Regions from separate parts of the Paenibacillus gansuensis genome, predicted to be linked through region 1. Evidence: riboswitches for the same ligand, from Rfam matches in the RefSeq annotation. Region 1 holds a riboswitch; the other holds the start of a gene.

Region 1 (3,414 bases):
CGTTTCCAGCGCATTCACCTGATGCTTTACGCCGGAACGCTGAATGATTTCAATCGCACGGTCCACATAAGGAATCACGTCGCCGCCCCCGGGAACGCTCGGTATGATTTGTATACTTAACAGCGTAGTAGCCATAGTAGGATTCATCTCCTTAAGTTATCTATTATTTTGAAGGCAAGAAGTCATTGGTAAACGCGGATTCCGCATCAAGCTGCTTCTCCATCAGCTTGTTCTCATACATCCATTCCGCATAGCCCTTCCACACTTCCAGCTTCTGCTCGCCCCATCGGGGAGCGTCGTCCTGATATTTCGGGCTCAGCCATTTCTGGGAAGCCCGGACAAGGTCCGCGTTCAAATCCGGAACGGCCTTGATCAGCAGCTCGGCAGCCTCGGAAGGATGATCTATCGCATACTGATATCCCTTCGCGGTCGCCGCCATAAATGTTTTGACAAGTTCGGACTGTTCTTTGACATGCTTCTCGTTTGTGATGAGAACCGGTGTATAGTAATCCAGTTTCTTCGAATACTTGTTCAAATAAACCATATCGATCTTTTCTCCGCGGAGCTCCGCTTCCACACCGGTCCATGCATAATAGATCCAGGCAAAATCTATATCTTTCTTGGTCATGGTAAAAAAGTCAGCATCGCCCGCGTTCACGATTTTTACTTTCTTCACATCGGCATTCTCCGTGCGCATCAAAGAGTCGATCACCGCTTCTTCTGCTGGAGAACCCCAGCCTCCGTAAGTTTTGCCTTCAAAATCCTTCGGCGTCTTGATGTTCAGCGCAGCCGGAGCGGCAAAGCCTGAGGTGTTATGCTGTATGACAGCCGCCAGCGAAACGATGGGCACATTCTGCATCCGCGCCAGCGTCACGCCTTCCTGATAGCTTACCCCGAAGTCTGCGCTGCCCGTGGCAACCATCTGATCGGCGCCGCTCTGGCCCGGCTGAATGATCTCCACATTTAATCCCAGCTCTTTATAGTAACCTAAGTCCCGGGCCGCATAGAGTCCGGTGTGATTCGTGTTAGGCGTCCAGTCGAGCACCACTTTTACATCGGTAAGCTTAGCCGGAGCCGCAGCATTGCCCGTCTCCTCTTTCTTCGCTGTGCCGCATCCCGCAAGCAGCAAAGCTGCAGCCACGAGAATTGCAGATGTTTGCCGCATCCATTTGTTCATAACCTTCATCTCCCCATATATGTTTGTTGATCATGGAAATGAGAGATTCGCCCGCTCAGACAACAAAAAAGACCCCAAGGATCTCCATCTGCGGTCTAATAGGACGGTACGCCAAACGGCGGTGTACCGTGAAATTCTCTCCGCTGGCATTATCCAGTTCAGATTGACGGTCAGCGGCAGGCGGCCGCACTCTCAGCCCGACTTCATCGAGCTCCCGTATTTCCATATTCAGTTCGTTACAAGGATACAATGAAACGGTGTACCCGTCAATCCCGTGCTAAGAGTAAAGTATATTCTCATTTACAAAAACTTCATTGTAGAAATCTGACATTCTACTAACAAACAGTTACCAATACCAAACTTTTGTGTTACATTATAATTTAGAAATATATAGAAAATATTAGGAGATGGACGACAGACCTCATTTTCATTTAGGTCAGGAGCGTGTTCATGGACGTATTGAAGCAGATTAAATCCGATTTGCTGAAAGTGACGACTGAATTAATTTCTCCCTGCAGCTATTGTACTCTCATCTCTACTGATCCCGAATCCAAAGCTCCCATCCAGTGCACCAAGTTTTCCGGGTCCTCGTATCCGATTAACGTCAATGCTGCTGCCTGCCTTTCGTGCAGAGAATATGAGAAACCGCAGAGCCGTTCTCATCCGCGCCATGCCTCTTAGATAGTAGTTCCATAGAAATATGCTGCTAAGAATGAAGGCCTATGCAGGCCTTTTTTTCTTTGCCTTGCCATGGTTTTCAGGTCTGCGGGCGGATGCTTTCCGGCACGGTATCCATTGATTTGTCCCTGAAATTATGTCAAGATGAGATAAACCTCTGTAGAGGTCAAACCCCTTATATTTATGCATTTTCATGTGGTAAGTAAATAGATGGATTGAAAGAGAAGGAACAGGTGAACGAAGACCATGATGAAATCTGCAATGCGAATGTTAACCGAACTCTCTTCGCGCAAGTTTATTTCCAGAATCACCGGTTCATTTGCCGCCTCGCGTGCCAGCCGGAAACTGATTCCCCGCTTCGCTAAAATTTACGGTATCCGCCTGGAAGACGCGGAGAAAGCCGTCCATGAATATCAATCGCTGAATGAATTTTTTACGCGCCGTCTGAAGCCGGGACTCCGGCCGATTACTGAAGATACATCCGCATTGGTCAGCCCGGTCGACGCGCTGATTACCGGAATGGGAGCCATTCAGGACGGTACGATCCTGAATGTGAAGGGGCAGGATTATACGCTCGAAGAGCTGCTCCACTACTCACCTAGACAAGAAAACTACAAGCACGGCTTCTACTATGTGCTTTACCTGAGCCCGACGGATTATCATCGGATCCATACGCCGGTTGGCGGCGAGATCGTAGAAACGGAACACATTCCCGGCAAAGTATATCCGGTGAATGATTTCGGCCTGAGGCACATGCCCCGGGTGCTGAGCCGCAATGAGAGGCTGATCTCGTATATCCGGCATGCAGGCGGCGAAGTAGCGGTAGTCAAGGTCGGTGCCATGAACGTCAGCAGCATTAAATTTACCGATGAGACTGTGAAATCATTACACAAGGGCCAGGAATTAGCCTACTTCCAGTTCGGATCAACCGTCGTGTTATTGATGGAAGACGATACGTTTGCCCCAAGGGAAGATCTCAAGGTAGGAAGCAGAGTGAATATGGGTGAGGCACTAGGTTTACTGCTTGCTGACTAACTGAATTGTCGGATGGGAGAACGGCCTTAGGGCCGTTTGTTTTTTTTCCGGCGAGTCCCACTCTGCCGCATCTCCGACGGATCAGTTGTGAAAGAAACTATCCGCATACGCATTCAGGGCATCTCTTCACGAATAGGCGGCCCGGTTGTCCCAACCCGGTCGGTACATGCTATAATGAGTACATCTAAACTGTAAGCGTAACCGTTTTGGTTCCGAGGGAGAATGATTCGATGATAATCCGTAACTTGACGAAAGAGATCCAGCATCAGCCGATACTTACCAAAATCAGCCTTGAAATTAATGAAGGTGAATTCGTTGCGGTGTTAGGCGCCAGCGGGAGCGGTAAAACTACCTTTTTAAAGTGCCTTGCACTCCGTGAAGCTTGGGACGAGGGGCAATACATTTATGAAGGGAAGGATATTTCGAAGGCCGGCTGGCTCGAAAAACTGAAGCTGAACAAACACTGGGCGTTTTTGGAAGAGAAAGCCGATGTACAGCCGAGGAAAAGCGCTTTGAAGAACGTC
Region 2 (3,414 bases), on a different contig from region 1:
TGATTCTCATCCATACACTTCATGCAATAGTGCCAGGTTCCGCCGGGACGGAAGTCCACGCGGCATACGCTGAGAATCCATCCTCGAGGTCCCCACCAATGCTTCAGATGTTCTTCTTTCGAGAAAGCCTGAAACACCAGTTCACGGGGGGCGTCAAATACACGCTCCAGAATCAGATCATTGCCTTCCACACGGGACACCATTTGATTTGCTGCATTTGCTTGGGACATTGTTCATTACCTCCAATAAAGTAGTAGATGAATGCAAATTCCGGGGACACTGGACCGAAGGCCTTTATTTCGAGTCCCCATTCTTTCCTTGCAATTCGCGCAAATAATCGTCCAGCCGGTTGAACCGGTCCTCCCAAAGGCTGCGGAACGAAGTGATCCATTCTTCCATCTCCAGGAACGGTTTCGGGCTCAGCTTATAAAATCGCTTATTTGCACTGGGCTGCACTTCCACCAACCCGGATTCATTCAGTACGCGAAGATGTTTGGAAACCTGCGGTTGCTGCAGCCCCAGACGTTCGGCAATTTCGCCTACGGTCAGAGGCCCCTCCCGAAGCAATTCAACGATCTGATACCGGTTGGGCTCGGCGAGTGCGCTCAAAGTTGTTAATTTCACGCCCATAGCAACTGCTCCTCTCTGATACAAATATACATTAAAGGGAATATTCCTGTCAAGGAATATTTGGTTGTTTTTTCCGCTAATCCCATTTCGTAATTCATCCGGTCGTCTGTTTTCCGCATGGCCCCGCTAAATTAAGGAAGTCGCTAGATACGTAGGACGTTTGGGGAAACAGTGAATTAGGCCTATTTTTCAAAAGACAGTTTACAAATTTTCTCTGTTCCTGTATTCTTGGGATGAATTGAATATGTTTCACGGGGGCTCGGAGAACCGGGCTGAGAGGAGTGCTGATACGGCGCTCGACCGTTATACCTGAACTGGATAATGCCAGCGGAGGAATGAAGCCTAGAGAACGTGACTACGGGACCGCTTGTTTATGCTTGCGGTCTTTTTCTGTTTTGTTGCGTTGATCGAAACCAAGGGTGGACCTCTATCTATGTACCGTCCGCATGCATGTGCGGAATCATGAGAAGGAGGTTTTTTGCTGTGTCCAAAAAGGGAGAAGAAGCGGTAATCGGCGGGAGCGGAGAGAATAATAGGCTGATTCAGCCGTTTCCGGCAAGCCGGAAAGTGTATGTGGAAGGGGAAACGGAGACAGTTCGGGTGCCGATGAGGGAGATTCGGCTGAGCCCGACCCGGCTGGCTGATGCAGAAGAGGAGAACTTGCCTGTTCGAGTATATGATACGAGCGGCCCCTACACGGATGATGCGTATCAAGCGGACATTCGCAAAGGCTTGCCGGCAGGCAGGTATGAATGGATCCGGTCCCGCGGGGATGTAGAAGAGTATGAAGGCCGTACAGTGAAACCGGAAGACAATGGGCTTGCGGCAGGCAAAGTAGGGGATGCGGCGGATGTGTTTCCTTCGAACAGAAGGAGGCCATTCAGGGCCAAGGCGGGGGGGAACGTCACTCAAATACATTATGCCCGACGCGGGATCATTACGCCGGAAATGGAGTTTGCCGCGATCCGGGAGCAGGTCGATCCTGAATTTGTCCGCAGCGAAATTGCCAGAGGACGGGCGATTCTGCCGAACAACGTGAATCACCCGGAGAGCGAGCCGATGGTGATTGGGAAGCACTTTTTGGTGAAAATCAATGCGAATATCGGAAATTCCGCCGTCACCTCTTCGATCGAGGAGGAAGTGGAGAAGATGACCTGGGCGGTCCGCTGGGGCGCGGACACCATTATGGATTTGTCGACGGGGCGGAACATACATACTACCCGCGAGTGGATTCTCCGGAACAGCCCTGTTCCTGTAGGGACGGTTCCGTTGTATCAGGCTCTGGAAAAGGTAGGCGGGAAGGCGGAAGAGCTGACTTGGGAAATTTACCGGGACACGCTGATTGAGCAGGCGGAGCAGGGTGTGGATTATTTTACGATTCATGCGGGTGTCCTTCTGCGGTACATACCGATGACGGCCAAGCGCTTGACGGGCATCGTGTCCCGCGGCGGTTCGATCATGGCGTCCTGGTGCCTGGCTCATCATAAGGAGAATTTTTTGTATACGCATTTTGAGGAAATCTGCGAAATTATGAAAGCTTACGATATCGCATTCTCGTTAGGTGACGGGCTGCGGCCGGGATCGATCGCCGATGCCAATGACGAGGCGCAGTTCGCGGAGCTGCAGACGCTGGGGGAGTTGACGGACATCGCCTGGCGGCACGACGTCCAGCTGATGGTGGAGGGGCCGGGCCATGTCCCGATGCACAAAATCAAGGAGAATATGGACCTGCAGGCGGACATCTGCAAGGAAGCCCCGTTTTACACGCTGGGCCCGCTGACGACCGACATCGCGCCGGGCTACGATCATATCACTTCGGCCATCGGCGCTGCGATGATCGGTTCCTTCGGAACTTCCATGCTGTGCTATGTCACCCCGAAAGAGCATCTGGGTCTGCCGAACAAAGAGGATGTAAGGGAAGGCGTCGTCACTTACAAGATCGCCGCACACGCCGCTGATTTGGCCAAAGGCCATCCGGGAGCGCAGGAACGGGACGACGCGCTGTCTAAAGCGCGGTTCGAATTCCGCTGGCGCGACCAGTTCAACTTGTCGCTCGATCCGGAACGCGCGATGTCCTATCACGACGAGACGCTGCCTGCCGAAGGTGCGAAGACGGCGCATTTTTGCTCGATGTGCGGGCCTAAGTTTTGTTCGATGCGAATTACGCAGGATATCAGGGAGTATGCAAAGCAGCACGGATTGGAGGACGGCGAGGCCTTCGAGCGCGGTATGCGGGAGAAGGCGGAAGAGTATACGGGGAGCCGGGGGTGAGCGGGGTGGTCTGGTTAAGCAGCAGGGAGGCGGAGGGGGACTCGCAGGAAAGTGATTCGCGGGAACAGCACTTGAAGGGACCGGACTTGCAGGAACGAGACTTGCGGAAGAAGGACTCGCAGGAACGGGGAGAAACGAGGTTGGAAGCGGAGGCAACACCTAGGTCCACATCCGGCCTTGCGGAGTTGCATGTGGTGTCCGACGGGAAGCAGCCGTGGGATCGGCTGATTCGTATTGCCGCAGAGATCGCCGGAGACGTGACGGCGATCCACCTGCGGGAACCGCAAGCGGGCGCAGCTATGCTGTGCGAGCTTGCGGGTTTGATGATCGCGGCGGGCGTGCCTGCCGCCAAGATCATCGTGAACGGCCGCGCCGACGTGGCCTGGGCCATGCAGGCGGGCGGCGTGCAGTTAGGGCACCGCAGCATTAGTGCGGTGCAGGTGCGCGAACGCTTCCCGGGGCTGCGGATCGGGCGGTCGGTGCACCGCCCGGAGGAAGCCGCGGAAGCGGCGG

What was found. A riboswitch is a leader RNA that binds a small molecule or an ion and turns the genes downstream of it on or off. The one in region 1 is predicted to bind thiamine pyrophosphate.
Region 2: another riboswitch for thiamine pyrophosphate. It lies ahead of thiC (phosphomethylpyrimidine synthase ThiC); the one in region 1 lies ahead of ACFSUF_RS07885 (ABC transporter substrate-binding protein).

The regions. Positions count from the first base shown of each region.
Region 1 is NZ_JBHUME010000007.1:19,782-23,195, reverse strand. It holds gene ACFSUF_RS07890 (thiamine-binding protein) at 1-135, opposite strand, end outside; gene ACFSUF_RS07885 (ABC transporter substrate-binding protein) at 164-1,177, opposite strand; TPP riboswitch at 1,296-1,405, opposite strand; gene ACFSUF_RS07880 (hypothetical protein) at 1,628-1,858, shown strand; gene asd (archaetidylserine decarboxylase) at 2,102-2,890, shown strand; gene ACFSUF_RS07870 (ATP-binding cassette domain-containing protein) at 3,121-3,414, shown strand, end outside.
Region 2 is NZ_JBHUME010000002.1:310,776-314,189, reverse strand. It holds gene ACFSUF_RS01665 (SRPBCC domain-containing protein) at 1-230, opposite strand, end outside; gene ACFSUF_RS01660 (ArsR/SmtB family transcription factor) at 295-630, opposite strand; TPP riboswitch at 872-984, shown strand; gene thiC (phosphomethylpyrimidine synthase ThiC) at 1,168-2,901, shown strand; gene ACFSUF_RS01650 (thiamine phosphate synthase) at 2,898-3,414, shown strand, end outside.